DNA from 4 places in the Geobacillus sp. 47C-IIb genome. Region 1 is predicted to be linked to each of the others. Evidence: predicted binding sites of a transcription regulator. Region 1 holds the regulator's gene; each other region holds the start of a gene.
The links. Region 1 encodes Rex, which represses fermentation and respiration genes when NADH is low (regulators of the CRP and FNR family bind a similar motif). Its sites were predicted from a motif close to TTGTGAAATATTTCACAA; they were not measured.
Positions count from the first base shown of each region.

Region 2: a site for Rex is predicted at 5,189-5,206, ahead of ric (iron-sulfur cluster repair di-iron protein). Genes of this name have one in related genera too.
Region 3: a site for Rex is predicted at 5,345-5,362, ahead of IC804_RS13025 (cytochrome ubiquinol oxidase subunit I). Genes of this name have one in related genera too.
Region 4: a site for Rex is predicted at 6,644-6,661, ahead of IC804_RS13675 (DUF2249 domain-containing protein). Genes of this name have one in related genera too.

Region 1 covers NZ_CP061473.1:2,195,161-2,203,145, forward strand. Annotated here, with positions in the region: gene IC804_RS11205 (ABC-F family ATP-binding cassette domain-containing protein) at 1-395, opposite strand, end outside; gene moaC (cyclic pyranopterin monophosphate synthase MoaC) at 494-982, shown strand; gene IC804_RS11215 (redox-sensing transcriptional repressor Rex) at 998-1,639, shown strand; gene tatA (twin-arginine translocase TatA/TatE family subunit) at 1,655-1,807, shown strand; gene tatC (twin-arginine translocase subunit TatC) at 1,828-2,571, shown strand; gene IC804_RS11230 (DUF4305 domain-containing protein) at 2,633-2,812, opposite strand; gene IC804_RS11235 (CPBP family intramembrane glutamic endopeptidase) at 2,809-3,543, opposite strand; gene groES (co-chaperone GroES) at 3,890-4,174, shown strand; gene groL (chaperonin GroEL) at 4,277-5,899, shown strand; gene IC804_RS11250 (cation:proton antiporter) at 6,552-7,796, opposite strand; gene IC804_RS11255 (cation:proton antiporter regulatory subunit) at 7,806-7,985, opposite strand, start outside.
Region 2 covers NZ_CP061473.1:2,731,486-2,739,470, reverse strand. Annotated here, with positions in the region: gene IC804_RS13820 (Crp/Fnr family transcriptional regulator) at 1-342, shown strand, start outside; gene IC804_RS13815 (YwiC-like family protein) at 793-1,521, opposite strand; gene moaD (molybdopterin converting factor subunit 1) at 1,527-1,757, opposite strand; gene IC804_RS13805 (molybdenum cofactor biosynthesis protein MoaE) at 1,754-2,221, opposite strand; gene mobB (molybdopterin-guanine dinucleotide biosynthesis protein B) at 2,218-2,718, opposite strand; gene glp (molybdopterin molybdotransferase MoeA) at 2,715-3,974, opposite strand; gene IC804_RS13790 (methyl-accepting chemotaxis protein) at 4,024-4,980, opposite strand; gene ric (iron-sulfur cluster repair di-iron protein) at 5,269-5,976, shown strand; gene moaA (GTP 3',8-cyclase MoaA) at 6,078-7,103, opposite strand; gene modB (molybdate ABC transporter permease subunit) at 7,158-7,820, opposite strand.
Region 3 covers NZ_CP061473.1:2,572,028-2,580,012, reverse strand. Annotated here, with positions in the region: gene IC804_RS13055 (hypothetical protein) at 1-257, shown strand, start outside; gene IC804_RS13050 (TerC family protein) at 296-988, opposite strand; gene IC804_RS13045 (YkvA family protein) at 1,001-1,273, opposite strand; gene sugE (quaternary ammonium compound efflux SMR transporter SugE) at 1,687-2,007, opposite strand; guanidine-I (ykkC/yxkD leader) riboswitch at 2,064-2,166, opposite strand; gene IC804_RS13035 (hypothetical protein) at 2,274-2,564, opposite strand; gene IC804_RS13030 (cytochrome d ubiquinol oxidase subunit II) at 2,751-3,779, opposite strand; gene IC804_RS13025 (cytochrome ubiquinol oxidase subunit I) at 3,776-5,122, opposite strand; gene IC804_RS13020 (SpoVR family protein) at 5,407-6,828, opposite strand; gene IC804_RS13015 (DedA family protein) at 6,987-7,592, shown strand; gene IC804_RS13010 (hypothetical protein) at 7,623-7,871, opposite strand.
Region 4 covers NZ_CP061473.1:2,702,986-2,710,970, forward strand. Annotated here, with positions in the region: gene IC804_RS13640 (Cof-type HAD-IIB family hydrolase) at 1-390, opposite strand, end outside; gene IC804_RS13645 (alpha/beta fold hydrolase) at 509-1,276, shown strand; gene IC804_RS13650 (ArsR/SmtB family transcription factor) at 1,474-1,845, shown strand; gene IC804_RS13655 (heavy metal translocating P-type ATPase) at 1,835-3,961, shown strand; gene IC804_RS13660 (metal-sulfur cluster assembly factor) at 4,428-4,730, opposite strand; gene IC804_RS13665 (hypothetical protein) at 4,901-6,151, opposite strand; gene IC804_RS13670 (DUF2249 domain-containing protein) at 6,148-6,357, opposite strand; gene IC804_RS13675 (DUF2249 domain-containing protein) at 6,354-6,593, opposite strand; gene IC804_RS13680 (Crp/Fnr family transcriptional regulator) at 6,969-7,661, opposite strand; gene IC804_RS13685 (nitric-oxide reductase large subunit) at 7,891-7,985, shown strand, end outside.

The sequences.
Region 1 (7,985 bases):
TCTTGTAGTTCGTCATACGCTTTGAGTATTTTTTCATAGCGGGCAGGGTCAGCGAGTACATCCGGGTCACCAAGTTGGGAGCCGAGTGCTGCTAGCTGCTTTTCGATGGCTAGAAGTGGCGCGAACACTTCGAGCATCTCGTCCCAAATAGAGCGCGACGAGTCAAGCCCGCTATTTTGTGCCAAATAGCCAATCTTAATATGACTAGGCTTGATGATTTCGCCGCTGTCATAAGAAAGTTCTCCGGCGATGATTTTTAACAATGTCGATTTTCCTGCGCCGTTGCGGCCGACGAGGGCGATTCGGTCACGGGATTGTACTTCTAGTTTTATATTCGATAAAATAAGGTCAGCGCCAAAATATTTCGTGAGCTGGTGCACTTGCAAAATGATCATGTCGTTTCACCTCTCGGAATAGTTTAACGTATGTCGCCAAAACGGTCAAAGACAGATAAACAAAAATCGTGTATAGTGTATAATTGGAGGAGATTGTTTTGTCGTCGTTTACTCATTTCAATGAGCAAGGCCGCGCGAAAATGGTCGATATTACGAACAAGGAAGATACGGTGCGGGTCGCAGTGGCAAAAACGAGCGTCACCGTCAGCGAAGAGATTTATGAAAAAATGACAAACAACGCCATCGAGAAAGGTGACGTGTTGGCAGTGGCCCAAGTGGCCGGGGTGATGGCAGCGAAAAAAACAGCCGATCTCATTCCGATGTGCCATCCGCTCATGTTAAAAGGTGTCGATATCGCATTTTCATGGGAAAACGAAGCGGATGCATATAAACTCGTCATCACCGCAACAGTGAAAACGAAAGGGAGCACAGGGGTGGAAATGGAAGCGCTGACGGCCGCCTCGGTATGTGCGTTGACGGTGTATGATATGTGTAAAGCACTTGATAAAGGGATGATCATCGGTCCGACGTATTTGGTCGAGAAAACGGGCGGAAAGTCCGGCCATTATCGACGGAAAACCGATTAGCTGGGGGATGAAATGATGAGTAACGAACAACCGAAAATTCCGCAAGCAACCGCGAAGCGGCTGCCGCTGTACTACCGGTTTTTGAAGAATTTGCATGCGTCAGGAAAACAGCGTGTGTCCTCCGCCGAATTAAGCGAGGCGGTCAAAGTCGATCCGGCGACCATCCGCCGCGATTTCTCGTATTTTGGCGCGCTCGGCAAAAAAGGGTATGGGTATAATGTCAATTATTTGTTGTCATTTTTCCGTCGGACGCTTGAAGAGGATGAAGTGACGGAAGTCGCCTTGTTCGGTGTCGGAAATTTAGGTACGGCCTTTTTAAACTACAATTTTTCCAAAAACAACAATACAAAAATCGTGATGGCGTTTGATGTTGATGAACAGAAAGTGGGGACGACCGTCGGCGGCGTGCCGGTTTACCATCTCGATGAACTTGAGGAGCGGCTTTGCGGAAACATTCCGGTCGCCATTTTAACTGTGCCAGCCGTCGCGGCTCAAGCGCTGACTGACCGCCTTGTCACCCAAGGGATTAAAGGCATTTTAAACTTCACTCCGGCACGGCTGAATGTGCCGAAACATATTCGCGTTCATCATATCGATTTAGCCATTGAATTGCAGTCGCTCGTCTACTTTCTGAGAAACTATCCATTGCCATCATAAAGGAGAGAATAAAGCGTGAAATACATTTTGATTGTCCTTGTGATTTTGTTGCTGTTTGGCACGAAAAAATTGCCGGAGCTAGGACGGTCGGTCGGCCAGTCGTTGCGCGAGTTTAAAGACGCGACGAAAGGGCTGACTGATGACGAGGAAAACAAAACTGACCGATGACAAGGCAGGATGGGGAAACGATGAACAACAAAGAAATGTCGGTGTATGAACATCTTGGTGAACTGCGGAAGCGGCTGATCATTGTACTCCTCTTTTTTGTCACGGCGCTCGTTGCCAGTTTCTTTTTTGCTGATGATGTCATTGTCTATTTGCAGCAAACGGCTGAGGCGAAGCAGTTGACGATGAACGCCTTCCGTCTCACTGATCCGATTAAGGTATATTTTCAGTTTGCCTTCGTGATCGCTGCTGTGCTGTCCGCCCCGGTGTTGCTGTACCAAATTTGGGCGTTTGTCAGCCCAGGATTGTATGAAAAAGAGCGGAAGGTGACACTCAGCTATATTCCGGCATCGATTTTTCTTTTTTTAGTTGGCGTCGGTTTTGCTTATTTTGTCTTGTTTCCGTTTGTCGTCCGGTTTATGAATGAGCTTGCTGATCGACTGGACATCCAACAAATGATTGGCATTAACGAATATTTTCAGTTTTTGCTCCATCTCGTGCTGCCGTTTGGTATCGTGTTTCAGCTGCCGATCGTCGTCCTGTTTTTCACCCGCTTAGGGCTCATTACGCCGCAGTTGCTTGTACGCATCCGCAAATACGCGTATTTGGCGTTGCTGATTTTGGCGGCAGCCATTACACCGCCTGATGTGTTGTCGCAGGTAATCGTCATGATTCCGCTCACGCTTTTATACGAAGGAAGCATCTGGATCGCCAAAATTGGCTACCGAAAGGCGCAGTTGGCGGCGGAACAAGAAAGCAGTGAGTAAGATCGTGCACAGCAAAAAGAGAGTGGTTATACAGAAAAAACCCTCCCCCAATGGGAGGGTTTCAACGTTTTGGGGCGAAAAACAGGCGGAAGGCGGTGCCAAAATCAAAGGCGGCAAACGCCGCCAAGGCGATAGTCGAAACGTTCCAAACCGTTTCATGAGCGCTTTTGATCGCCAAATACGTAAACAATACACCTAGGATGAAATACGGCAGTGAAAACAGCCGCGGCCGGCTCGTCATAGCCACAACCTCCAAAGCGCTAGCGGCAGTCCAGCTTGGCGCATCATTTTTTCTAACTCATCAGCCAACAAGATTTGAACTACGATCACAAACGTATTCATCGTCACATGGGCGAAAATCGGCACTAAAATGCGGCCGGTTTTCGCATATAAAAAGGCGAACGTCAGTCCCATTGCCGTATACAACAGCAAATGTTCCGGTTCCATATGGGCAATGGCAAAAAGAAGCGAGCTCACGAGCGCGGCCGGCCAAAAGTGATATTTTTCATAAAGAGAGCCAAAAATGATTTTGCGAAAAACAATCTCTTCCAAAATCGGGCCGATAATAGAAGCAACGATGACTAATAGCGGCGTCAAGCGGATGATATCAATGATTTGCCTTGTGTTTTCCGAACCCGGTTCAATGCCGAGCAACCGCCATTCAATATTGGCGGCGATGCTTTGGGCGATAAGTGCCAAAAAGACGCCAGAGATTGCCCACATCGATGACGAAGCGAGGGGAAGCTGTCGCATCCCTCGTTCATCGCGGACGCCGCGAAGCAGCCATAAAATGATGATTAAAGCCGCTAGAAAGCTGATGACCGCCCAATACCCGGAAGCAATCTTGGCGGCTTCGATAGGGCTTTTTGCGCTTTGGCCGATGCCGAGAGCATGCAGAAGCGGCACACCGATAAAGGAGGATAGCTGCATGGCGATGTATGTGATGATGACATACCAGTAATGGCGTTTCAAATCCTCTTACCCCTTTATTCAAATATATCCGTATTGTAACACATGTTTGGTGAAATGATAAGAAAAGCGCGTCAATGGAAGTTGATGCAGTCAACATAAAAAATGTCGAGTGCTGTTTATCGGTTTTGGAAATGTGCAATAATGAAAACGGGTTTCATGCCGGCGGATCCTAGGGTTAACAGCTGTTCAACTCATGTATTCTTTTTTCTCGGAAAAACAGTTATTTTTTTGTATTTCCTACTTGCAAAACTGAGAGAAGTTCATTAATATTATAAGTGTGTTAGCACTCGATAGTAACGAGTGCTAATAAGAACGGCGAAAACTATCGTTAAGGAGGTCGTTTCCCGTGTTGAAGCCATTAGGCGATCGCATTGTCATTGAAGTCGTGGAAACAGAAGAAAAAACGGCTAGCGGTATCGTGTTGCCGGATACGGCCAAAGAAAAACCGCAAGAAGGCCGCGTTGTAGCTGTTGGCACAGGCCGTGTGCTTGATAACGGTCAACGCGTTGCGCCGGAAGTTGAAGTCGGCGACCGTATCATTTTCTCGAAATACGCCGGCACGGAAGTTAAATACGACGGCAAAGAATACTTAATTTTGCGTGAAAGCGACATTTTAGCTGTCATCGGCTAATATATGCGTTTATGACATAGATATTCCAAAAACATACTTACTATTTCATACTTAATCTTTCTAGTATGCGGTTTCACTAATTTATAAGGAGGTAACGGGGTAATGGCAAAAGAAATTAAGTTCAGCGAAGAAGCGCGCCGTGCGATGTTGCGCGGGGTGGACAAACTCGCAGACGCAGTAAAAGTCACATTAGGTCCGAAAGGCCGCAACGTCGTATTGGAGAAAAAATTCGGTTCTCCGCTCATCACGAACGACGGGGTAACGATTGCGAAAGAAATCGAGCTTGAAGACCCGTTTGAAAACATGGGTGCGAAATTGGTCGCTGAAGTCGCTAGCAAAACAAACGACATCGCTGGGGACGGAACGACAACGGCTACTGTATTAGCGCAAGCAATGATCCGTGAAGGGTTGAAAAACGTTGCTGCTGGCGCCAATCCGATGGGCATCCGTCGCGGGATTGAAAAAGCAGTGGCTGTTGCTGTAGAAGAATTAAAAGCTATCTCGAAACCGATCAAAGGAAAAGAGTCGATCGCCCAAGTTGCTGCGATCTCGGCTGCTGACGAAGAAGTCGGTCAATTGATCGCTGAAGCGATGGAGCGCGTCGGCAACGACGGCGTCATCACCCTCGAAGAGTCGAAAGGTTTCACGACAGAACTCGACGTTGTCGAAGGAATGCAATTCGACCGCGGTTACGTTTCGCCGTACATGATTACGGATACGGAAAAAATGGAAGCTGTTCTTGAAAATCCGTACATCTTAATTACGGATAAAAAAGTATCGAACATTCAAGAGCTGTTGCCGGTTCTTGAACAAGTCGTTCAACAAGGCCGTCCGCTCTTGATCATTGCTGAGGACGTCGAAGGTGAAGCGCTCGCGACCCTCGTTGTTAACAAACTGCGCGGTACGTTCAACGCTGTTGCTGTAAAAGCACCTGGCTTCGGTGACCGTCGCAAAGCGATGCTCGAAGATATCGCGATTTTAACTGGCGGCGAAGTCATCTCTGAAGAGCTTGGTCGTGAACTGAAATCGACAACGGTTGCATCGCTTGGCCGTGCGTCGAAAGTTGTTGTCACGAAAGAAACGACGACAATCGTCGAAGGTGCTGGCGATTCTGAGCGCATTAAAGCACGCATTAACCAAATTCGTGCGCAACTTGAAGAAACTACTTCGGAATTCGACCGCGAAAAACTGCAAGAACGCTTGGCAAAATTGGCTGGCGGCGTAGCAGTGATCAAAGTTGGTGCGGCGACAGAAACTGAGTTGAAAGAACGCAAACTGCGCATCGAAGACGCGCTTAACTCGACTCGTGCTGCTGTAGAAGAAGGTATCGTTGCTGGTGGCGGTACGGCATTGATGAACGTCTACAGCAAAGTGGCTGCGATTGAAGCTGAAGGCGATGAAGCAACGGGTGTGAAAATCGTTCTGCGCGCCATCGAAGAGCCGGTTCGTCAAATCGCGCAAAATGCTGGTTTGGAAGGCTCGATCATCGTTGAGCGCCTGAAAAACGAAAAAGCAGGCATCGGCTTCAATGCTGCAACAGGTGAATGGGTAGACATGATCGAAGAGGGTATCGTTGACCCAACGAAAGTAACTCGTTCGGCATTGCAAAACGCTGCGTCTGTCGCTGCTATGGTCTTGACGACAGAAGCGGTCGTTGCCGACAAGCCAGAAGAAAACAAAGGTGGCGCCAACCCGGGTATGCCGGACATGGGCGGCATGATGTAATCCACCTAGTCAAAAAAGGAACACTGGGAATATTCCCAGTGTTCCTTTTCTTTTTGGAGAGGGGAAAAGTTATTCTCTCTTTCTATTGAATGGTGATAGGGAACGCGTAAATAGCGTCCCCCTCTTTCCAAGTGGCATGAATGACATAGATGTACGAGCCTTGCTGTTCAGGCAGCTCAATCGTTCCATTGGGAACTAACTGCCAGTCGACATCGTCGCCGTTCCATACGCCAGCTTCGAGTGTTGATGGGCGATAGTCAAATTGAACGCGAAGTTTTGCCCCCGGAGCAGCGGTATAGGGAGAGAGTTCTTTGACGAGCTGCGGTGGGGCGGCGTCAGCAGTAACTGCTCGTCGGCCTGTTGACCACGTATAAGTTCCAAGTCGGTGATCGACCGTTTCGCCGTTGATGGTTAACCTTCATTTTGGTGGTTCGATATTGCCGAACGAACAGCTGGCAGGCCATAGAAGCAAAATCAGACCCGGGGCCCATCGTATTCGCATAGAGAATTCCCCTTTTTAACCGATAGGTTGCATGAATTGAATACGTTCCCGAATGGCCTTTGATCCGGTGACTGAGCGTCCACTCGGAAGAAGGAGATAAGAGATGGATTGGAGTAAACGAGCGATAAAGAAGGATGTTGCAGCCGTTACTTATTTTTCCGCAACTTCGACTCTTTCCTTTTGCTTCTCCTTCTCCTTAGCTAGCTTCTTATCCCATTTAAATACTTTGTTGAGTAGTTTATAGATCGTTTTGCTTTCTTTGGCAAAGAGCGGTCCCAATATCGCGAGCATGAGAACGTAAAGAGCGGTAAAAGGAGTTAAGATAGGGTTTAACCCCGCTGTAATCCCTAGATTCGCAACGACAATAGAAAATTCCCCACGCGCCGTGATCGTTAAACCAATGTTTGTAGAGGCTTTGTAGGACAATCCAGCCTTTCTTCCGGCGATCATTCCCGCCACCATATTGGCTAGTAGAGTGACGATAACGGCTCCTAATGATAACCAAAACGCATGAATTAAGGTGGATGGTTCAATAGTCAAACCGAAACTAAAGAAAAAGATAGCTCCAAAGAAGTCGCGGAATGGAACAACTAAATGTTCGATTCGATCGCGGTGTTCGGTTTCCGAAAAGACAAGCCCCAGTAGTAAGGCCCCGATAGCTTCAGCGACATGAAGCGTTTCGGAAAAGCCGGCAACGAAAAAGAGAATAGCAAAGATAACGATGATGAATATTTCATCGGATTTGATATTTAACCATTTGTTCAGTAGAGGGGCACCTTTACGAGCGATGACAAAAAATAGCAGCATATAAGCAACAGATGTTAAAACCGATAGGCTGATTCCGAAAAAGGAGGTGGATCCAGCTAGCAAAACCCCTGACATCGTCGTCAAAAATAGGGCAAGGAAGATGTCATCAAAAAGGATCATCCCTAAAATGAGCTCTGTTTCAGGATTGGCCGTTCTCCTTAAATCGACGAGAACTTTGGCCACGATGGCACTTGATGATACACTGAGGAGCCCGGCAATCAGAAGGGTTTCCATCCATGGCATTCCTACGGTTTTGCCATAAACCAATCCTAAAACAAAGTTCATTATGACATAGATGCTGCCACCAACCACAATGTTTTTTCCGGACTTAATCAGCTTGCCGACAGAAAATTCAAGACCTAAATAAAACAGCAAAAAAAGTACCCCGATCCTCCCTAGAAACTGGATAATTTCATTACTTTCAATAAAAGTGAGGTCAATAATCCCAATTGTAGGGGCATGGGGCCCAACCAGCATGCCGATGATGATCAAAAACGGGATAATGGAGAAGTTTAATCTATTGGCAATGATGGATCCAATAGCGACTAAAACGAGTGCCGTTCCCACTTCCAGTACTAAGTGGTTCATTTATTCCCATCACTCCTTATTTGATAGTAGATGATTCATGATCTCCTTTATTTGTTGTCTTTCTCCAGACATGATTAATGTATCCCCAGCTTCAATCAACGTATTTGGACCAGGGTTATAAGATTTTTGAGAATGTTTCTTTTTGATAGCAATAACATTGACGCCGAAACGGTTTCTAATATCAAGCTC
Region 2 (7,985 bases), 540 kb from region 1:
ATGAAATGGATGAGCCTCCACTTCCGCAAAACACAGACGAAATTCCGCGATCTCATTTTGCACGGCAAAAAAGGAGCGCTTTATTCGACGCTCATCCGTTTGTGCAACAGCTATGGCGTCATGAAGGAAGATGGCATTTTGATCGACATTCCGCTCACCAACCAAGAGCTCGCCAACTTTTGCGGCACCGCCCGCGAGGTTGTCAACCGCATGCTCGGTGACTTGCGGAAAAAAGGCGTCATCTCCGTGCAAAAAGGAAAAATTCGTGTCCACAACTTGCAATACTTGCGCGATGAAATTGCCTGCGAAGGCTGTCCACCCGAACTGTGCAGCATCGACTGATGAGCGGGAGACAGCTAACAATCAAGGACTGGCTCAAAAGAACATCTCCTCCCTAACAAAACGTGACTAGAGAATCGCGAAGTCGTTCGTAGTGAGAAAGGGTGTCTCATCGCTTTTGAGACACCCTCTTTATCATGCATTTATTTCATGATGTTTGATTTTTTCCTAATCGAACAATCCTTTGAACAAACGCCCATCGTACCGCCTCAATTGCTCATGTTTTGAATGACTTCTAAGATTTTTCCCGATGCCCTTTTTTCATATATATCCAACTCAACTCTATCATCCTCTTTGATCCATTCGTATCTTCTTACCTGTTCTTTTACTGAAAAAATGATTGTTCTCACCCAATCAATGACCAGACAAGACAAAGCGTGCTGAGAGTTGCGTCTCTTAACGAAAAGAAAAACCTCCAAATGGTCGTTGCTGTCTCTCATTTGGGGAGCTCACTCAAGAATAGAGAACGATCATCGCGATGAAAAAGTATGCCGCGTTGGCGATTTCCAAGATTCCTAGTTTCATGATCGGCAGCGCTTTGCCGTATAAGTATACAGCACGGACGACGCTCGGCGCGTAAGCCAAAACGGCAAACGTCTCGCCGGTGGCGATCAAACCGGCAACCAACAAGGCGTGATAGCCCCATGACAGCCATTTGTACCGCTCGTTTTTCTTTTCACGAATCATCGTTTTGACATAGAACGTGCTGCCGATGAAAAAGAGGAAGGAAAACACAGCCAATTCGAACGCTTCTAACGTCAACTCCCCACGCCCAACATAAAAGGCACCTAGGCCACCGATACAAAACGCCCCGATGGCCGCGACATCATTCCAGAAAGCGCGTTCGTTCTTTTTCCGGCTATAATAGGTGTTTACTAGGAAAAACGGGATCATCGCCAATCCGAAGAAAACAAGGGCCGGCCGTTGCCAAAGGGAAACGGCAAGCGCCGGCGCCGCGATGGCGCCATAGCGGATGGCAGCGGGTACGTACGGCTCTTTTCGTTTCGTTTTGACTGCCATCAACAGCGGGTATGTCGCCAAATAGAGCGCAAGCCAAGCAATAAACAACGGCACGTGAATCCACGAAACCCCACCGGCGTAGGCGCCGAGCCAAAACGGGATGATGAGCATCGCCCAAGCGCCATGCTGTTTTGGCATCACCCATTTGCTTTTGTTCGCCATCGCTCTCACCCCCCGCTCACTGGTGGAATAAAGGCAACTGTGTCGCCCGTTTGAAGCGGTGCATCATCGTGCGCATACTCCTCATTGACCGCTGTCATGACACGCTCAAGCGATAAGCTGTAACGCGCTTCCACTTCTTCTTTCAGCTTCCCTACCGTTTCTGGGACGTGCGGCCATGTTACTTGCCGCTCGCCCACTTGTTCACCCAAATGGGCAAAAAACAAGAGACGGATCATGGTTCATTCACCTCCGGTTTTCCGGACGGATATGCTTTTGTTTCCAGTTGATCGCCAATCCATGCGCTGCCATCTTCCCATTGTTCTTTTTTCCAAATCGGCACAATTTGTTTGATCCGTTCGATGGCGTAGCGGTTCGCTTCATACGCTTCCGCACGATGCGGCGAGGAAACCGCGATGACGACGGCGATGTCGCCGATCTCGAGGCGTCCGATCCGGTGGGTAATCGCTGTTTTTGCTCCCGGCCATTTTTCCGCGATTTCCGCCCCGATTTGCGCCAGCATTTTCTCTGCCATCGACACGTACGCTTCATATTGTAAAAAGAGCGTCCGCTTGCCGTTCGTCCATTCGCGCACCGTGCCGGCAAACACAGCAACTGCTCCCGCTTCCGGACGCATCACTTTTTTCATCACAGCCTCGACCGAAATCGGCTCGGACGTGATGGAAAATAACGATTCGGTCATGTCCGCATTCTCACCTCATTCATTAACCATGGGATATATCGGGCATCATCAGCCATCGAAAACACCGGGTGCGGCAACGGTCGAGAAAGAGGTTCCCAAGCGATGACGGCGCGGATGTTAGCGAGGTGCTGAAGCGATGCCCAATCTTCCTCGGAGCGCACAAGCACCACTTTCGGATGCGGCGCCTGCTTATATCCTTCGACCAGCACGAGGTCCAGCCGAAGCGGAGCATAAAGCGCCAAAACATCATCCAACCGCCACAACGGTCGGCGGAGGTGCAGCTGCAACAGCCCGTCCCCTTCCACCGCTGTCGCCACCGCCCCAGCCCGCTCATGACGGACGGAATCGACGCCTTCCGGCCGTGCAGGCTCGCCGCCATGGCCATGATGCTTCACCGTCCCGACGCGCCATCCTTCCCGGACAGCGGCCGCCACCCATTTTTCGACGAGCGTTGTCTTGCCCGTATGTTTATAGCCGACAACTTGCCAGACATTCATTCGCTCGATCCCTCGTCATCATCGAGCAGCCATACGTCCACTTCGTCATCCTTAGCGAACCCTCTCGTCCCGCCTGGCAGCACCATCAAGGCGTTGGCCGCCGCGAGCGAGGTGACGATGTTCGACTTATCCATGCCGACCGGTTTGACGATGAGTCGCCCATCGATCGCTTCGACGCGGCTGCGCACGAAGCGGGTGAACGGATTCGGCTTTGGAAAATCGGCGCCAAGCGTCGCTTTCACTTTCTTCAAATACGGCTTGGTAGAAAACAAGCGCGTCCGCACGACCGGGCGGACAAACAGTTCATAGCCGACATAGCATGCCGATGGGTTGCCAGATAGCCCAAACAGCAGCTTGCCATTCCACTCGGCGACGGTCGTCACGCTTCCCGGGCGCATGGCGATTTTGTTAAACAAAACGTTCGCCTGAAGCCGCTCGTAAATGGCGGGCAAATAGTCGTAATCGCCGACCGAGACGCCCCCGGTCGTAATGAGCATGTCCACTTGGTCGAGCGCCTCGCGCACGGCGTGAAAGCATGCGTCAAGGTCATCGGCCAGCTGGCCAAAATAGATCAGCTCAGCGCCGCTTTTTAGTGCCTGTGCCTCAATCATGTAGGCGTTGCTGTTACGGATTTTCCCTGGAACGAGCGGTTCAGAGACATCAAGCAGCTCGCTGCCGGTCGCAAACAATCCGATCCGCGGTTTTTTCGCCACCTTCACTTCGGCATAGCCGAACGTCGCCAACAGCGCCGCCACTCCCGGATTGATGCGCGTTCCTTTTTTGACAAGCGGCGTCCCTTTTTTTGCGTCCTCCCCTTGAAACGAGATGTTGTCTCTTGGGCGGAACGGGCGCTTAATCGACATATACGTTTTTCCATCCCGTTCATACTGTTTGGTCAGCTCCAACATGACGACCGCATCGCATCCATTCGGAATTTGTGCCCCAGTCATTAGACGCACCGCTTGAAACGGACCGACCGTCTTGGTGGCGACTTGTCCGGCGCCGATTGCCTCAATCACCTCAAACTCTACTGGATGGTTCAGCCCCGCCTCTTGCGAATCAGCGGCGCGAATGGCAAATCCGTCATACGGGGAGCGGTCAAACGGTGGCACGTCATGGTCGGCGCACAAATCTTCCGCCAAATAGCGGCCATACGACTGCCGAAGCGGCACCGTTTCCTCTTCCCCCACCCCGGCATAGCACATCACCCGATTGATCGCTTCCGCTACGGGAATCGGGGTTCGTCTTTCGACCATGTCTCTCTCTCCTTTCGATCCTACGGCTGGCGGCAACGATATCATTCTTTTAACGTTGTTGCCATTGTTGCAGCTGTTTGATGCCTTCTGCCAACTTTTCATCAACGACACTCGCATCGGCAATATGTCGCAAAATCATCTCCCGCGTTTCGCTGAACAAAGAGGCCGATTGTTCGAGCTCTTGCATCACTTCATCCGCATAGCGGTATTGTTCTTGAATATAGTTTAGCACGTCCTTGGCCCGATTTTCGACTTGATCGATCAGCTCCCTCATCGCCGACCATTTGCGAGCTGTATGGATGCTCATTTGGACAACCGTTTCGATCAGAGACGAAATAGCTTCCGTCTGCTCTAGCGACCGCTCAATTTCCTGCTGCACGGCATCGGTTAACTGATGAATCGTTTCCGTGCTGTCCGCCGTATGCTCAGCCAACTTTCTCACTTCAGCAGCGACGACGGAAAACCCTTTTCCATGCTCCCCGGCACGGGCGGCTTCGATCGAGGCATTTAATGCAATCAAATTTGTCTGTCCAGCGATTTCTTTAATCACTTTCACAATTTGTTCAATCTCTTGCGAACGGCCGCGCAACCGATACATTGCGGCCGACGTCGCCTCCATCTCGCTGCCGAGCTGCCCCATCGCCTTCTCCATTTCCCCTGACATGCGGATGCCTTCTTTTGCTGCCGCGACCATCTGGCCAGCTGTCTCCGCCAATGAGTTTCCTTGTTCGCACAGACGGTCGGAGATCGCGTATGATGACTTGCTGAGCATACTGACATTATCGACTTTTTCTTTCGTTCGGTCAACGAGTCGGCCTAATTCATGATGTTGTCCGTTGACCACCTCATGTTGATGAACGATTTCCTGCAACTCCCCGAGCAAGCCGGCCACCGTCTCGTGAATCGATTCCTTCTGTCTAGTGAGCTGGTCTTTCATCTCGGCGATTTGCTGCTCTAGTTTTGCTTTTTCCTCCTCCCACTGCCGTCCTTTCACCAACGGCCACATACCCGTCTCCCCTTTTTCTGTTTATGGAACTCATTCTTTTGTCAAAATGTTGTATGTTACCTACTGAGCATGTATTCTTTCGATTATGAAGCGGACACTTCCTTCCATAAGCAGTCAGCAAAAGTCCGCTTTTCTTTATTGTACGATAAAGAAGAAGAAGGCTGTTGTGATGTTTATCACACGCATCACTGTCCACTTTTTTTCGTATATGTGAGATCCATCACAACACCTTAGCGGCAAACACGTTATGCTGAAACTGTAACGATTTGATCAATGGAGGGATCCGAAATGGAACAGCGTTTTACCGAACAATCGTTGATTGGTGATATTGTTACGCAATTTCCGAAAGCAGCCGACTTATTTAAAGCACGACGCATTGATTTTTGCTGCGGCGGACAGCGCCCGTTAAAAGAAGCCATTGAAGAGCGCGGACTTGATGGCGAAGCGCTCCTTCGCGAGCTGAACGCCCTTTATGCAGAGGCACAAAACAAGCCGACTGGAAACTGGAGCGAAGCGCCGCTGACCGACTTGGTCGATCATATCGTCAGCACACACCACCGCTATTTGAACGAAGAACTGCCGCAGCTCAGCCCATATGTCACAAAAGTATTGCGCGTACACGGCATGCACCACCCGCACCTTTCTCGCGTGCATAAACTGTTCCATGAGTTAAAAATGGAGCTTGAGCAACACTTGATTAAAGAAGAAACAGGAGCTTTTCCGCTCATTTTACAATTTGCCGACAACCCATCGCCGGAAAACCGAGAGGCGGTCGAGCGGGCCGTTCGCGAACTCGTCAATGAACATGACGCGGCCGGCGATTTGATCAAAGAAATTCGCGAAATCACAAACGACTTCACCCCGCCGGAAGACGCGTGCGGCACATATCGGCTCGTTTACAGCCGACTCGCGGCACTCGAAGAAGATTTGTTTACCCACATCCATTTAGAAAACAACGTCCTCTTCCCACGCGTGTTGGCAGCGGTGAAGGCGTAAGCAAGCCAAACCATTCCCCCATTTCTAAGGTAAAGGCAGGCGCGTCGAGCGATAAAAAGCAGGGCTGCTTCTTCGATGGAAAGAGCAGCCCCGCTTCTTTGTTACCCCCCAATATACGACATTTCAATTTTCACCCGTTGTTTCGCCGTTTCTTCCGTCCGTTCTTCTGAATAGCGGTCTGTCCGCTGGTTCCAAACCGCGGTGATTAACGACTTCAGTTCCTCTTTCGTTGCCCCAGCGCGCAGTTTGTCTTTCAACGACACGCCTTTCGAGGCAAACAAACACGTATACAGCTTCCCGTCTGCAGAAATGCGCGCTCTTGTGCAGCTTCGACAAAACGTTTCCGTCACTGAGGCGATGAAACCGACTTCCACCTCCGTGCCGACGTAGCGGTAGCGGCTCGCCACCTCGCCGAAATACGCTTTTTCGATCGGTTCGAGCGGATGCATGGCGTTGATTTGCTCATACATCTCTTTTTTCGTCACGACATGGGAGTAATCCCAGCCGTTGGTCGTGCCGACGTCCATAAATTCAATCAAGCGGAGCGGAATGCCTAAGTCTTTAAAATACGACGCCATCGGCACGATTTGCGAGTCGTTCCACCCTTTTTTGACGACCATGTTCACTTTGACGCCGAGTCCCGCCGCCCGGGCGGCTTCAATGCCTTTTAACACAGGAGCGACGCCGACGCCGATGCCGTTCATTTTGCGGAAAATATCATCATCTAACGCATCCAAGCTGACGTTGACGCGCTTCAACCCGGCTTCTTTCAACCGCTGCGCCCATTTCACTAAATGAACACCGTTGGTCGTCAAGCCGATATCGCGCAGGCCGGGAATCGCAGACAGCCGGGCAACAAGCGCGTCCAAATCGCGCCTTAAGAGCGGTTCGCCCCCTGTCAGGCGGATTTTTTCGACGCCAAGCTCAACAAAACATTCCGATAGAAGCGCCATTTCCTCGACCGTCAACAGCTCGCCTTCCGCCAAAAAGCGAAAATTCGGCCCGAACACCTCAGCCGGCATGCAATAGATGCAGCGAAAGTTACATTGGTCGATCACCGATAACCGCAAATCGCGAAGCGGGCGAGACAGGCGATCCATGACGTCCGTCCGGTTGCGCTCGCTCATCGCGCTCCCTCCTTTCTGTTTCGTTCGCCGCACGATGTTGTCAGGCGGCTTTTTTTATTCCCGTAAACGACCAAGTTTCGTCGCAAAGACCAATAAACTAAATGACAATCCAATCGTGACCGCTACCCATGCCCATGCTAACTCCATCCTTCCCGATTCCATGGCCATGTAGACGGCAGTCGGGATCGTTTGCGTTTTTCCCGGAATATTGCCAGCAAACATGAGCGTTGCGCCAAACTCCCCAAGGCTGCGTGCAAACGACAGCACCGCCCCGGATAATAACGCGTGTCTGGCAAGCGGCAGCGAAATATGCCAAAAGACTTGGCGCTCATTCGCCCCATCGATGCGCGCCGCCCCTTCAATGGTTGGATCGACCGCTTCAAGCCCGGTTTTGGCCGCCTGATACATGAGCGGGAATGACACAACCACGGCGGCCATCACCGCCGCGCCGGGCGTAAACAGTATAGTGGTGTGAAACGACGATTCTATCCATTGGCCAATGGGGCTATGTCGGCCAAACAAGACGACGAGCAAAAAACCGACGACCGACGGCGGCAGCACCAACGGCAGCATAAATACCGTCTCCACCACTGTCTTGCCGCGAAACCGACGGCGCGCCATCCATCTCGCTGCCGCTGTCCCTAAGACCGCGACAATCAAGCCGGCGAGAAGCGATACTTTTATCGATAACCAAACTGGTGACCAAAACGCTGTCATGAATCAACCTCTCTTTGCCACATCCCCATCTACTATACGGAAACAAGCAGACAAACGCTGTGACACTACTCACAATGATTGTATCATAGGAGTGGGAAAATCCGGTTTAGAAAAATTTGTGACAACCTGCACAAAAAAAGTGGCAAAGGGTGATTTTTTTCACTC
Region 3 (7,985 bases), 380 kb from region 1:
ATTGGCTGATGTTTTACCCTTGTTTATATTTTTTCACCTTGTGGGATGCATTCAAAGATGCTGGTGGCGGACAAACACCATACTCATTTTTGCCGTTTGTTTGTTCCGCCTACTCTGTGACGGTTGGCTTAATATACTCGTTCGATGTCACGATTGCCGGCATATTTTTCGGGCCCATTTGGCTGCCAATATTATCGGTCATCCCTGGGGTAGCCATCGGTCGGCTGTTACAAATCCTTTTGTTGAAATGGAAGTAGCTGTTTGTCCCGTCACCGCCCATTATAAAAGCCGCCAATTATTCATTGGCGACTTTCAAATGCGGTTTTTTGGCGGCCTTTCTTTTTTTCTGCGTTCCAATCGCAATGACAGCAGCGACAAGAAGCAGCTCAAATCCGTATTTAATCACAGGGTTGGCAAAGTATCCTTTCAAAAACGGCTCGTCGACGATCATTTTTGATGCCGTCCAAGCGAGAATGCCAGCACCAATCGTAATAATGATCGGGAAGCGTTCGATCCATTTTAAAATGAGCGTGCTGCCCCACACCATAATCGGAACGGAAATCAACAGCCCTAAGATAACGAGGAGGAAATGCCCATGCGCGGCACCAGCCACCGCCAACACGTTATCAAGTCCCATCAATGCATCAGCAATAATAATCGTGCGGACTGCTTCCCATAAACTCCCCCCCGCTTCTATATCATCATGCCCCTTTTCCTCAACGAGCAACTTATAAGCGATCCAGATAAGTAAAAGACCACCGACAAGCAAGAGACCTGGAATTTTAAGGAGCCATACAACGAAAATCGTTGCCATCGCTCGGATAACGACAGCACCGACAGTCCCCCAAATCACCGCCTTTTTTTGCTGATGTTTTGGCAAATTGCGGGCTGCCAATCCAATGACAATCGCATTATCCCCTGCCAACACAAGGTCAATAATAACAATCGACAGCAACGCCGTCCAAAATTCTGGAGAAAATAAATCCACAGACATCCCCCTTTACAAGTTATATTTTTCCTTTAATGAAGCCGGAGCCATCTTAATGATTTGCTGCAAAATAAACATGAAAACGGTAAAATCATCGATAAAGCCAAATAGCGCAAACCAATCAGGAATGAGATCAAACGGCAACGCAATATACAACAGCAACAATCCAACGAAGAACGTCTTTTTCCACACTGATACCTCGCTCGAAACAAAAAATTCAAATAAAAACGGAAGAAAACGCCGAACGTTAACGACAAAACGAAGCCACCTCAACCACTTGCGCATGACATTTCCCTCCATTTTTCCCACAACCCCCCCACGAAGTCGAGCCTACTTTCCTTTACGGTTATCCTCCCCCTTTCGTTTCATAAAATGAAAAAGACCTTTACCACGCTTGGTAAAGGTCTTTAAATAAAATAGACCTTTACCACAACAGGTAAAGGTCTCGCTAACAACATTACTGTTGCCAACAAAGCCGAGGGCGTACACCCTGAACTGACGACTTTGCTGTTAAAGCTACTCCCCTTTAACAAAAGGATATTTACCTTTCAATTACATAATATTCAATGTTTATGCGTCCTGTCAACTCAATTTTTCCCAATGACAACAAAAAATCAATCTTTTCCACGCCAAACGGAAAGTGGGAATGGATTCTTGTTTTCGAAACCGGCTGATCATCTCTTGATCCTTCCACCTTTTTACTGACCAGCTGTAAACTTTAAACCGATGATTCCGACGAGAATGAATAATAAAAAGACGATCCGCGGCGCATTAACCGGCTCATTTAAAAATAGCATGCCAATGACAACCGCCCCAAACGCCCCGATTCCTGTCCATACCGCGTAGGCGGTGCCAATCGGCAACGTTTTTATCGCCATCGATAAAAAATAAAAGCTGGCTGCCATCCCGGCAACGGTCATGACAGACGGCCACAGGCGGGTGAACCCATCCGTATATTTCAGCGAAATGGCCCAGACGACTTCGAATATCCCGGCGACAACTAGGTATACCCACGCCACGTTTCATTCCTCCTTTTGAAAAATAAAAAAAGCCGTGAGAAATATCAACATGATATTCCTCCCGGGCTTTTGTCCCTCCGTGTACGCGAGAATGCCGCGCGTTTTCTCTCGGTCACAGGCCGGCCACAAAGCAGCCGCGGAACCCTAGAAAACCTTTCTCTTCCTTTATCCGCTGTTATTGTATCATGTTTGTTGCCAATCGTCTACTGATTTGACCTACCGCATTACCGTCATAGAAGAAAGCAGATGGGACATTCCCACCTGCCTTACACCGGATCGTTATCAACATCGCTGTATGATTCAATCGCTTGATCGAGCGCACGGTAGGCCTCAGCGAAAGCGTTCGTTGCCGATTCATCGCCAGCCTCGGCAAGCTCTATTCGTGCATTTCGCGCGTGAGTCACCGCACGGATCACATCTTCGATCATTTTCTGTTTGTCTCCAGCGTTCGCTTTTAACTGCTCCAGTTCATGAATCGCCCCGTCAAGGCTCGTCGAGTGTGGTTCGTTAAACGATTGTTCCAACTGCTCTTTCACACGCTGCAATGTTTCTTTCATGATCGCCCACCCTTTCTTGATTCGTTATCATCCGCTAGTGTGGGCGATTGACGGCAAACTATGCATCATCAAACATTGAAAGTGTTTACTCATTCACGTGCACATCTTTCAAGCCAACCCAAAACGCAGCAACGACCGACAGTGCGACGACAACCATCGGCGCATACATGATCAAAAATGTTTGCATCACCCTTTTCCTCCTTCCCATTTTCCTTTGACGTACGCTTTGTTAAACAAAAAGAGACGCATAAGTAAATAAAGCGACGGAATTAACAACAGTAAGCCTGCAATAAACGCGACGATCAACGCCATGGCCATCGTTTCATTCGTAAACCCGTCATAAATCGTCAAATAGGGATATAGCAAATACGGATAATGCGAAATGCCATAGGCGTAAAAGGCGAACGCATATTGAAACAAAAGCGCAATAAACGCCCATCCGAATCGCCGCTGCCGTCCAAGCAGCCAAACTGTGATGACGAAAAACAAAAAGGAAATAACCAACATCCATGCTACATTCCATAGATTGTCATAATGCTCAGGATTATGGTAGCGGAGCTGGTATATAATGAGCAGCGCTGACAACATCGTTGGCCCGCTCCAAAGAAGGGCGTAGCGGCGTAACAGCGCCCGCGCTTGTTCATCCCCAGCCGCGTCCGCATAATACGTCAAAAAAACAGCAGAAATATAAAGAACGCTCGTCACACTTAACAACACAACACTCCATGACAACGGGCTCGCAAACAGCTTCCCATAGTCAAGCGCAACACCCGCCGCGCTTTCTTCTACAAATCCGCCTTCGGAAATCGTCAACACGATTGACAGCGAGGCGGGAATAAACAAACCCGTCAATCCATAAGCGAGCAAATACCAATTTCGCTCTGTCTCCCCGTACGTATGAAACGCATAGTACGAGCCGCGGATGGCTAACAAAACAATGGCAATGCTTGCAGGAACAAGCAAAATCGATCCGTAATAATACGCTGTTTTTGGAAAAAAGCCGACAATGCCAACAAAGAAAAAGACGAGAAAGACGTTCGTCACTTCCCATACAGGGGAAAGATAACGCTGAATGATGCGATGCAAAATATGCTGTTGGTTTGCCCAATGGCTATAAACGCTGAAAAACCCGGCTCCGAAATCAATCGAGGCAACAATAATGTAGCCAAACAAAAACAGCCATAGTACCGAGATGCCGATGACTTCGAGCGTCATGGCGCCACCTCCCCCCTATTCGCGCGTTCTTCCAGCTCCCGTTCGACCGGGTTGCGGCGGAACATGCGAATGAGCACTGTTGCACTTGCAATGACCAACACTATATACAAAAGGCAAAACAAAACAAGCATCGTATCAACATGCGCGGACGTTGTCGCCCCTTCTGCGGTTTTCATATAGCCGCGCAAAATCCACGGTTGCCGCCCGACTTCCGCTAAGTACCATCCAGCCTCAATCGCGATCATCGCCAACGGCCCTCCTGCCACTAACAGCCCAAAAAACCAATTTTTCGCCGTCCATTTCCATCGGAAAATTGATCCAAGCCAATATACGGCTGCGACAACCATTAAAAACACACCGATCGTAACCATCACATCAAATAAGTAATGAATGTACAGCGGCGGACGCTCATCTTCCGGAATATCATTCAGTCCAGTCACAACTGCGGCGGGATGGTTATGGGCCAAAATACTAAGAGCATATGGGATTTCCAAAGCATATTTCACTTCGTTGTCTTCTTCAAGCGTGCCGAACAAGATAAGCGGCGCGTGGGAACTCGTTTCAAAATGCCATTCAGCGGCTGCCAGCTTTTCTGGCTGATATTCGGCTAAAAATTTTCCGGATAAGTCACCGACCAACGCACTAGCTACGGAAAAAATAAAAGCTGTTTTCATCGTTAAATGAAGTGCTTTACGATGGTAAATGTGGCGGTTGCCTTTCCATAAATGCCAAGCAGCGATCGAGGCGAGCACGAATGCCGACGTCATATATGACGTTGCCAACACATGAGCGACCTTTGTCGGCATCGCTGGGTTGAACATAGCCACGATAGGATCAATGTTGACAAGCTCTCCGTTTTTCAACTCAAACCCTTGCGGCGTATTCATAAACGCGTTCACCATCGTAATAAACATGGCTGATGCCGAAGAGCCGATGGCCACCGGAATGAGCAAAAGCAAATGTTTTTTTTGATTTTCGAACCGATCCCATGTGTACAAATAAATGCCCAAGAAAATGGCTTCAAAAAAGAAAGCAAATGTTTCCATGAATAGCGGCAAGCTGATCACCTGACCAGCTAGCTGCATAAAGTTCGGCCATAAAAGCGACAGCTGCAAGCCGATCGCCGTTCCAGTCACCACCCCGACCGCTACAGTGATGACAAAGCCGCGCGTCCAACGTCGGGCGAGCAAGATGTAATGCATGTCGTTTTTGCGAATCCCGACCCACTGAGCAATAGCGATCATAAGCGGGACCCCGACACCAATCGTGGCGTAAATAATGTGGACCGTTAACGTCAATTCTGTCAAAATACGGCTAAGCAGCACTGGATCATAGCCGTTCATGATTCATCCCCCCTTATGAAAACAAGCGGCCAATCAAGGAAAGCAACGCCACTGCCGCAACAGCAAAGCTAATAAATACAAGCGTTTTTTCATGCCTCTCCCACATAACCATCCCCCCGGACGAACAGACAATATTGATGAGTTTGTGACAATTATCACAAATAATCCACTTCATATTATTTCATAAGATCAGCAACATTATCCGGCATAATTTCGAATAATTTGTGTCATTTTTCACATATCCATCGTGACAAACAAAAAAAGCAGGATATCCCTGCCCTGAATTATAAATATTTGCGATGCACCGTCTTCCCGTCATACGTAAACAGCATTGGTTTTTCTTCGACGACCGTCTCCATATGAACGGGGCGTCCCCACAACTGATAAATGTATGGCAATACCTTTTCCAAATACTTCAAATCTAATTCAATTCCCTCGTACCAATGCTTTAAGTATAGCTCCCCATTGCGCATATAATCGCCATCATTCACTGTAATGTATGGGAATCCGCCGTTCACCCGCATACTGACGAGCTGATCACGGATATTCTCCCAGTTTTTATCCACAATTTTGTAATCTTTTCCTTGCTTTTGGAATAAATACATATCTTCACGCATGACGAGCTCTTTCGTCAAATAATTACGCAAAAACGAGATGTCGGACTCCAACTCACGCACTTCAAAAAGTTTCGCTCGTCCCGATCCTGGTTTGACGCCATATTTTTTCATTTCTTCCGTCGGATTGTTCCATCGCTCTTCAATGTCTTCAAAAATTTTCAATCCTAAATAATACGGGTTGATGCCGGTGCGCGACGGCTGCACGACGTTGGCGTTCAGTTTAGCAAATTCGATCGCTTCATCACTCGTCAAATCCATCTCGCGCAAAATGCGCTGATGCCAATACGTCGCCCAGCCTTCATTCATGATTTTTGTCTCGAGCTGTGGCCAAAAATAGAGCATTTCTTCGCGCATCATCGTCAAAATATCACGCTGCCAGTCCTCGAGCTCGCGGCTATATTCTTCAATGAACAATAGCACATCTTTTTCCGGCTGCGGCGGAAACTTGCGCCGTTTTTTCCGTGGCGGCGTTTTTGGCTTGTTCCGTTCATCAAGCGACCATAAGTCATCGTATGGCGTTGATGTTTTTGGCTGTTCTTCTTCCTCGTACACCTCCGTATCTTCCCATGTCCATGACAATTTCGGCCGCAACAGCGACGGGTCGATATGCTCTTGAATGGCCAAGACGGCATCTAAAAATTTTTCCACTTCCAGCTTTCCATATTGATGTTCATAACGCTTAATCCGTTCAGCTGTCGCCGCCATGCTCTCAACCATATCGCGCTTCGTGTTGCTGAAGCGAATATTGTTTTTGAAAAAGTCGCTATGCGCCAACACGTGGGCGACGATCAACTTATTTTGAATAAGCGTGTTCGTATCAAGCAAAAATGCATAACAAGGATCCGAATTGATGACGAGTTCGTAAATTTTGCTTAACCCTAAGTCGTAATGCAGCTTCATTTTGTAAAACTGCTTTCCAAAACTCCAATGGGAAAAACGCGTCGGCATTCCGTAGGCGCCGAACGTGTAAATAATGTCCGCCGGGCAAATTTCATAGCGCATCGGGTAAAAATCCAGACCAAATCCTTCAGCAATTTCCGTAATCTCAGCAATCGCCCGTTCCAGCTCTTTCAGCTCGTCCTGCCGCATCCTAATCCCCCCTTTTCCCCTTATCACAATGTATGAGGAAAAAGGCGTTTTGATACGTTCAATCGTTTGTCATCGTTCCCCGGCTGCCACTCATTTTCATTTTTCACTTTTTTCATTATAATGGTCATATAAAAATTGCAGCAAAGCGTGGTGATGATTTGCAACATTATTTGCACCATCTCATCGATCACTTTGGCTATGTCGGCATTATGATCGCGCTTATGCTTGGCATCGTCGGGCTGCCGATTCCTGACGAACTATTGTTGATCTATACCGGTTACCGCGTCTCCACCGGCGCATTTTCGTATCCGCTCGCCTTTCTTGTCTGCTTGTTTGGGGCAACTACCGGCATTTCGCTCGGTTACATTCTTGGAATTACGCTCGGCTTGCCGTTTTTGCATAAATTCGGCCCAAAGCTCCATATAACAGAAAAGCGGCTCCAACAAACGAAAACACTCTTCTCGAAGCTCGGCCCAGCCGTATTATTCATTTGCTATTTCATCCCGGGCGTTCGGCATCTCGCCGCCTTTTGGGCCGGCGTGAATGCTTACGATTGGAGAAAATTTGCCTTGTTCGCCTACAGTGGAGCGGTGGTGTGGGTCGCGGTTTTTTTGACGATCGGCACCTATTTCGAAAGCCGCTGGATGGCTTTCAGGCAGTACATCGATGCCTACCGTCCATTTTTATTTTCCGTTTTTCTGGCCGTTTTCATTTTCACGGTTTTCTACTGGCATGCCCAACAAAAACAAAAACCACCGGATTGAACGCCGGTGCTTTTTCTTTCTCTACCCGCACTATACATTTTCGGTCGAATCGCGTTGATACGTTTCTATCAACAAGCCCATAAACAAGCCAAATCCAAACATGACCATGGAGGCTCCGATGATTCCGAGGCTGACGATCGTTAGGAAAAAGTCTTTATTGTAAGCGTTTGCGATAAAACTGAGCAAAAAAAGTGCTATTCCAACGATTAAGCCGACAGACGCCATCCATTTGCACATCTTTATCATTTCTTGTCCCTCGTGTCGTTTGTTCATTCTCATCATCCCCTTGCTTAGAGGATACTATTATTGTCGAAAAATTAAAACATTTACTTTTCCTTTTTTCTCTCCATTTCGGTTATAATTTATATTTTCCCTCATGACACAACATTTACA
Region 4 (7,985 bases), 510 kb from region 1:
ACCGAGACGGATGATGTCGAGCAAGACGTCGTCATGTTCGTGAGAATAGACGTCGTCCATCACTTCTGCCAAAATGTTTTTGATTCGATACGTTTCCCCGAGTTCGACAATGTCTTTAACGACAGGCAATGGCAACGGAAAATGGCGCATTCCCCATGACGGTTGGCGCGGGTGGTGAACAAACGCACCGTTGAAATTGACAATCGGTGTGGTGAGGTTCAGTTCCTCGTAATACATGCGGCTCGCCCGATACGGCCGGCCGGTGGCGATAACGACCAAATGGCCAGCGTCGATCGCGCGGCGAATCACATCCTTTGTAAATGGGGAAATCGTCTTATCTTCTTTCAACAACGTCCCATCAAGATCTAAGGCGATTAAATATTGTTTCATTACGCTCTCCTTTGCTTTTGGCCATTTTTTTCCTAGTACATAGTGTAACTCTTTTTCGAAATAATTGTCTACATGGTACAATATACCATGATGAAAAGGAAAAGGGGTTTGTATAACAATGGTCATGATCGAAAATGAACAGTTGGCCGAGGTGCCGGTTCTTCATGTCGTTAAGCCGGAAAAGAAGCTGGAACAGCTGCCTCTTATTTTCTTTATTCATGGTTTTACGAGCGCCAAGGAACATAATTTGCATTTCGGCTACTTGCTCGCGGAGGCGGGCTATCGTGTCGTGCTGCCGGACGCGTTATTCCATGGCGAGCGGGATGAAGGGTTAAGCGAACGGAGGTTACAGCTGTCGTTTTGGGACATTGTCGTACGGACGATCACGGAAATAAATGAGATTAAGAATGATCTTGTCCAGCGCGGCCTTGCTGATCCGGAACGGATCGGAGTCGCCGGAACATCGATGGGTGGGATCGTCACGTTTGGAGCGCTCGCTGTGTATCCATGGGTGAAGGCGGCAGTGGCGTTGATGGGTTGTCCGAACTATAGCGCCTTTTTTGATGCGATGATTGAAGAAGGGAAACGGCGCCAAATTGACATTCCGATGCCGCCGGCGTTGCTTGCGCTCGAAAAAGAAAAGCTTGCCCGCTATGATTTATCGAAACAACCGGAAAAACTCGCCGGACGGCCACTGTTCATTTGGCACGGGAAATGTGATGGAGTTGTCCCGTATGCTTATACATATGAGTTTTACGAACAAATTAAACCACTTTATGAAGGAAACGAAGATCGGCTGAAATTTATTACCGATCCGCACGCGGGTCATAAAGTGACACGAGAAGCGTTTTTAGAGACGGTGCGTTGGTTTTGCGAGTATGTGTAAGCAAAGTCGGCAGTGAGCCCGTCGCCGTGGAAAATGAAGAAGGATTTTATGAACGAAATCCGCCTTTCAATGCAAAGAAAGGCGGATTTTTTCGTTTAGGCACCTTTTTTCATTCAAATGAATATTTGAATATAAAAAAGAGATATGATACGCTATATTCAAATGGATGTTTGAATATCGGCGGGAGGAGAAAAGACATGCATCGCCCGGATGTGTGCGACGTCTACTGTTATGATGAAGAAAAGGTCGACCGTGTTCAGCGCCGGCTGCATGATGAAAACATTGCCGCCATTGTGCCGTTTTTCAAGGCGCTGGCTGATGAAAACCGAGCGAAAATTGTATATGCGCTTTGCGGAGAGGAAGAACTGTGCGTCTGTGATTTAGCGAATGTGATCGGGGCGACGGTGGCGACGACATCGCATCATTTGCGCATTTTGTACAAACAAGGAATCGTGAAGTATCGAAAAGAGGGAAAACTCGCCTTTTACTCGCTTGATGACGAACATATTCGCGAGTTGTTACTTGTGGCGCTTGCTCATCGGAAAGAGGGGGATGGCCGTGGCGAATGAACAGGCGTTGGAGCAACTCGAAACAAAAACGTATCGAGTGCAAGGGTTAACGTGTACAAACTGTGCCGCCAAGTTTGAGCAAAATGTCAAAGCTTTGCCCGGCGTCAAAGAAGCGAAAGTGAATTTCGGCGCCGCCAAGCTGACCGTATGGGGGGAGGCGACCATCGAGGAGCTCGAGCAAGCGGGGGCGTTTGAGCGGTTGAAAATTCGTGAAGAACGCGAGCGCATAACCCGCCGGGAGCCGTTTTGGAAGAAGAAAGAAAACTGGAACATCCTTGCCTCCGCCGTATTGCTTCTGATTGGGATTGCGGCCGATGCGGCGGACGGTGGTATTTTGGCGGTCGCTATGTATTTGGCGGTGATTGTGATCGGCGGTTATTCCCTGTTTTCGACGGGGCTGCGGAATTTAGCCCGCTTGCAGTTTGACATGAACACGTTAATGACGATCGCCATTCTCGGCGCAGCGGCGATCGGCGAATGGCAGGAGGGAGCGGTTGTCGTCATTTTGTTCGCCATTAGTGAAGCGCTCGAGCGCTACTCGATGGATCAAGCGCGGCGGTCGATCGCGTCGTTGATGGAAATGGCGCCCGCTGAAGCGATAATCCGGCGCGGTGCAGAGGAAATGACGGTTCCGGTCGAGGACGTTCGCGTCGGGGATGTGATGATCGTTAGACCGGGAGGGAAAATCGCCTTGGACGGCGTTGTCGTCAACGGGGCATCCACAGTTAATGAGGCGGCGATTACCGGTGAAAGCATGCCGTCGGAAAAAACAGTGGGTGATTCGGTGTTCGCCGGGACGTTGAACGGAGAAGGGTTTCTCGAAGTGAAAGTGACGAAGCGGACGGATGAAACGACGTTGGCGAAAATGATCGATCTCATCGAAGAAGCGCAAGCAGAACGAGCTCCGTCACAAGCGTTCATCGATCGGTTTGCCCGTTACTATACCCCGTTTATTATTATCTTTGCGCTATTTATTGCCATCGTGCCCCCGCTTTGGATGGGGGGCGCTTGGCTTGATTGGGTGTACCGCGGTCTTGCTGTTCTAGTCATCGGCTGCCCGTGCGCGCTCGTCATCTCGACACCGGTGGCGATTGTCACCGCTATCGGAAATGCAGCCCGGCGCGGCGTGCTCATCAAAGGAGGCGTGTATCTTGAACAAATCGGCCGGCTGCGAGCGGTTGCCTTTGATAAAACCGGGACGTTAACGAAAGGGAAACCGGCCGTAACCGATATCATCGTGTATGAAGGGAAGCGTGAACGACTGCTGGCAGTGGCTGCTGCCATCGAAAAACGGTCACAGCACCCGCTTGCTTCCGCTGTCGTTCGTCAGGCGAAAGAGGAGGGTGTTTCGTTTCTTGACGTGCCGGTTGATGAATTTCAGTCGTTAACAGGTCAAGGGGTGAAGGCTGTCGTTGGAAACGAAACGTACTACATTGGCAGTCCGTCCTTGTTTGTCGACATGCTCGGCCGTTTGCCGGATGAAGTGGAACAACGAATCGCCGCCTTCCGTCAAGAAGGAAAAACCGTGATGGCAATAGGCACTGCCAGTCGGCTTTTGGGGCTGATCGCTGCGGCTGATCAACTGCGGTCATCTGCGCCAGATACGATCAAAGCGATGCGGCGCCTCGGGGTTAAGGAAGTGGCTATGGTCACAGGCGACCACGAGCAAACCGCTCAAGCCATCGGCCGTCAAGCGGGCGTATCGGACATTCGTGCTGGACTGCTTCCTGAACAGAAGTTAGCAGCGATCCGTGAGCTGAAACAACGTTATGGCATGACGGCCATGGTCGGCGACGGGGTGAATGATGCCCCTGCCTTGGCCGCAGCCGATGTCGGTGTGGCGATGGGCGGAGCGGGAACGGACACCGCTTTGGAAACGGCTGATGTTGTGCTGATGGCTGACGATTTGCGTCAGCTTCCATACACCATCCGTCTCGGCAGCCGGACGCTTGCGATCATCAAGCAAAACATTGCCTTTGCATTAGGGTTAAAAGTGTTGGCGCTCATTGCTGCTGTGCCGGGCTGGCTCACCCTTTGGCTTGCGGTGTTCGCAGATATGGGGGCAACGCTGTTGGTGACATTAAACAGCATGCGCCTGCTGCGGGTGAAGGAGTAAGAAGGGGGCTGTCAGCACACAGTTTCAGGTTACATGTTTTGCTTGAGTAGCAGAAGCGGTCGACTTGATGGAGTGAAGCAAGAAAAAGACACGGGGTGAAATTGCATCCCGTGTCTTTTTGTCTGTCGTTAGTTAGGGTTTTACGCCTAACACCATGGTGGAAGCTCTCTTCGACATTCGGCTGATCAATCGAAAGAAAAGGGGAGATGGCTCCTATGCAAGATTCATTTTGACAAGGGGGAGCGGGTAGCTGTGGCTGCATCAAACTGAAGTTCATCATCAGGCGAGCGGTCCGTCCGTTTCCATTGGCATCGATGAGGATGAGTATATACGAACTAAAAATAGAAACGAGCGTCCAGTTGAATCGGATGAAGAGAAATGTCTGGAAAGCGGTGAGTGACCAAAGGAGAGATGAAAAAGGCTGCCCACCTAATATGGAGGGACAGCCAAAGAACGGTGAGGTCGTTTAGGCAAAGTAGCCAAGCTGCCGCAACGCTTCTTCGCTCATTCGATCCGGCGTCCACGGCGGGTTCCACGTCACTTGGACGCGCACGTCGCGGATGCCGTCGATTTGTTCAAGCGCCCGTTTGACGCCGCCGGCAATCGAATCATGAAGCGGGCAGCCGGGGGTCGTGAGCGTCATGAGCACATCGATATGGCCATCTTGAATTTGCAAATCGTAAATCAACCCTAAGTCGACTACGTTAATGCCAAGCTCCGGATCAATGACGGTTTTCAGCTGTTGAACGGCAAGTTCACGAACATCCATCGTTCATTTCCTCCTTGATCGTGATTCCCGAAAGGCCAAGAAGGCCAGGGGGGGTTCATCTCTTATGCTTGATGAAAAAGAAATGCTATCGTATGGTTTCTCAAATGGAAAAATGGCATGGCCGAGCGTCACCATCCTCGACGTCGCCAACGAGCCACCAACGGATTTCGTTATTTCCGGAAGACGGCTAAAATTGTTCCGGCAAACAAGACGCTTAATCCGGCGAATAGCGCCTGGGCAACGGCAAATAGCGGAACGTTGGCGAACAAAAGCGCCACCGCAGCCAACACCAAAGCGACAGTGAATAGAAGACACTGGATGGTAATCGACCGTTCATTCATCATTTGTTTTAACGTCGGCACGTTTTCTTGGCCGACTTTTTCACTGTAGCGGTGCGTCCACCATAAAAACGGCACGATTTTGAACAAATAGCCGACAATGCTAAAGATGATCCAGCCAAAAATGAATAGATAGACGATGATGCCAAGCAGCCGTCCACTGCCGACAACGACGGCGACCAAGGCCGCAACGTGCAATCCAAGGCCGATGGCGATGGCGAATAACGAAAACTGAAATGGACGGTCGAGCGCTTTTTTCATCCGCTTTTGCAAAATGGTGTACACATGCCAAGCGAAAAGAGCGAATCCGGCTGTTAGCAAAGCGGCACCGATGGTCAACAATGCTCGGCCCGGCAAGAAGAGCCCTATTAGCGCCACTGCGATTCCGCTCGTGTATAACGCGTACACATAGCGTGCCGGCTGCATCGAAAAACCGTGAGCGAGCGAAAACATCGGCGCCATTTTATACGAAAAGCCCATAATGAGCAGCGTAAACCAGCCGCACAGCCCGAACAGCACGTGCAGGCCGAACACCATTTCATGGCTGTTGGCGCCAGTGGCGGCGAAAAAGTGAAACGTAAGCAATGCTCCGGCGGCGGCCGTCAGCAACAAAAACAGCAAGGAAGTCGCGACAAACAGCGTCATGACGGTTTTGTTTCCTTGTTGTTTCAATGTCATTGCCATTTGCCAAACAAACAGCACAATGCCAAAAAATAGAAGTAACCCAGGGAAAAACGCTTGGTTTGGCATAAACGCTAAGTTAGCGGTAAGCGTGACGATGCCGACAGCGGTGACGGCAAACTGCCAGAAACCGAGCCGCTCGCTCCAAATCGGTGTCAAAAAGGCAACCGGAACGAGCTGGTACATCGCCCCCATCGCCGCCATTAGGGCGAAGCCGAGCAAGGCCAAATGGGCCGCCGACCATACGAGCGGCAGCCGAAACGTACCGCCGCTCAGTGCAGGAACAGCCGCTAGCAGCACAAGCTGCGATACGGCAAGCGCCAACACGGCAAAAATGATAAAGGAAAACGGAAGGCGAATGTCCGTTTCCGTTCCGGTGCGGGTCGGAAACATAGTGCTCATCCTTTCGTAATCCGAATTTCAAAGCTGCCGTCTTCACGTGCAATTGTCTCGTGCCGGTAGCCGAGCTCATCAAGCTGCTCGTACAAAAACATCGGTCGGCGGTCGTTAATGATCGTCAATGTCTCACCAGGATTCATCTTAGCAAGGGCAGCGAGCGTCCGCATCATCGGCTGCGGCGGCTCGAGCCCGCGGTTATCGAGGATCATTGGTCTCCCCCCTGCTTGATGAACGTCACTTTCCAATGCTTTTTTTCGATTTGTTCCGCTTCGTACGTAAATCCTTTCGCTTTCATAATTGGAAACAACGGCAGTGGCTTGAACGGAGCATGCAAAATGAACGTATCGCCCGGCTGCAGCGGTTTAATGGCGTTCATAATTTTTTCAAACGGTTCTCGTTTTTGCCGCAAATCTTCGCGTACATCGAGTTCAATCGTTACACCCATGCATATTCTCCCCTTTTTGCTATTATGATAATCATTTTCATTGCTGGATGTTGTGATATAGCTCACAACCATGCGGTCAGAAAACGTTGTTTTTGCCGCTAGTTTGAAAAAGAGTGATGTTTTCCTCTGAATGAGTGATGTTTCTAAACGAACAATCATTTTCTCTCTCGATGGCTCTCAAGTGAAAGGAAAAGCCACATTTATCCAAGTTTCCTGCTGAGCCGCATTTGTTGTGAAATCCAAAGTCTCTCAGAAGATCAGTGCTTGACATCAATGGTTTTGGAGAGCGCTAAACATCAAGGTGTATCTATTAGAGAAGCGCCTTTTTGTGCAGCGGTTTTGATGAAATCGCCACTCTTTTAGACATACGGGGAATTAGAAAAAGATTTCTTTTTCAAGCGCTTCCTGGTCGATCAAATAAAAGCCGTGTTCATCGACATTGATCAACCCTTTCCGCTTCAGTTGGCTCAACGTTCGGCTGACTGTTTCGCGGGCGGTACCGATCATGTTGGCCAGTTCACGGTTCGTCACATGGGTAGTGAGGCGATACCATTTCCCTTGTTTGACAGCATTTGTCCGCGTCAATCGCAACAAAAGCAGCACGATTTGTTCGTACGTATTATGAAGCACTTGTGCTTCGAGCCGGTTTTGCAAGTCAACGATTTTCTCGCCCATAACGCGAAACAGTTTCATGCATAACTCAGGACTGGCCATCAGCACTTGTTCAAAATCATGGATCGGAATGGCGATCAATGTCGCTTCTTCCACCACTTCAGCATGGGCTGGGTACGTGCCTTTTAAGAAGAAGCCGGCGTGCGGAAACATTTCCCCTGTCTGCAAAATCGAGACGATTTGTTCTTTTCCGCTTAAATCAGTTTTGTAAATTTTTACAGTTCCAGAATGAATGAAATAGACACGTTCTAACGGATCGCCCTGCATAAAGACAAATGTCCGCGGCTTGTAGACGCGCACATGGGAAATGGAGACAAGCGATTCGAGTTCGTAATCGGACAGTTCGCGAAACAACGGAACCGTTTTTAAACGATCTTTCATCCAATGGTTCGCCATGGCGTTCTCTCCTTTAAAAATATGAAAAAAATGTGACAGCTGTTAGTTGGAACAGGTGGCAGCGGCTTTTGGAAATCCGCGCCGTTTCACCTTTTCTGTCTTCATTGTATAAACTCTCACACTTTAACGATGTGATATAAATCATAGTTGACATTTGTCTCGGCTCACAAACCGCTGAGCTCTAGAACGCTACAATGAGGGCGAAGTCAAGAGAAGGAGGTTGCTTCATATGGAAGTGAATCGAACGGTCCGCCCCAATATCCAAACGGGGCGGAAAACGACTAACAGTTTTCTTAAATCCATTCTCATTTTTACCATTTTAAT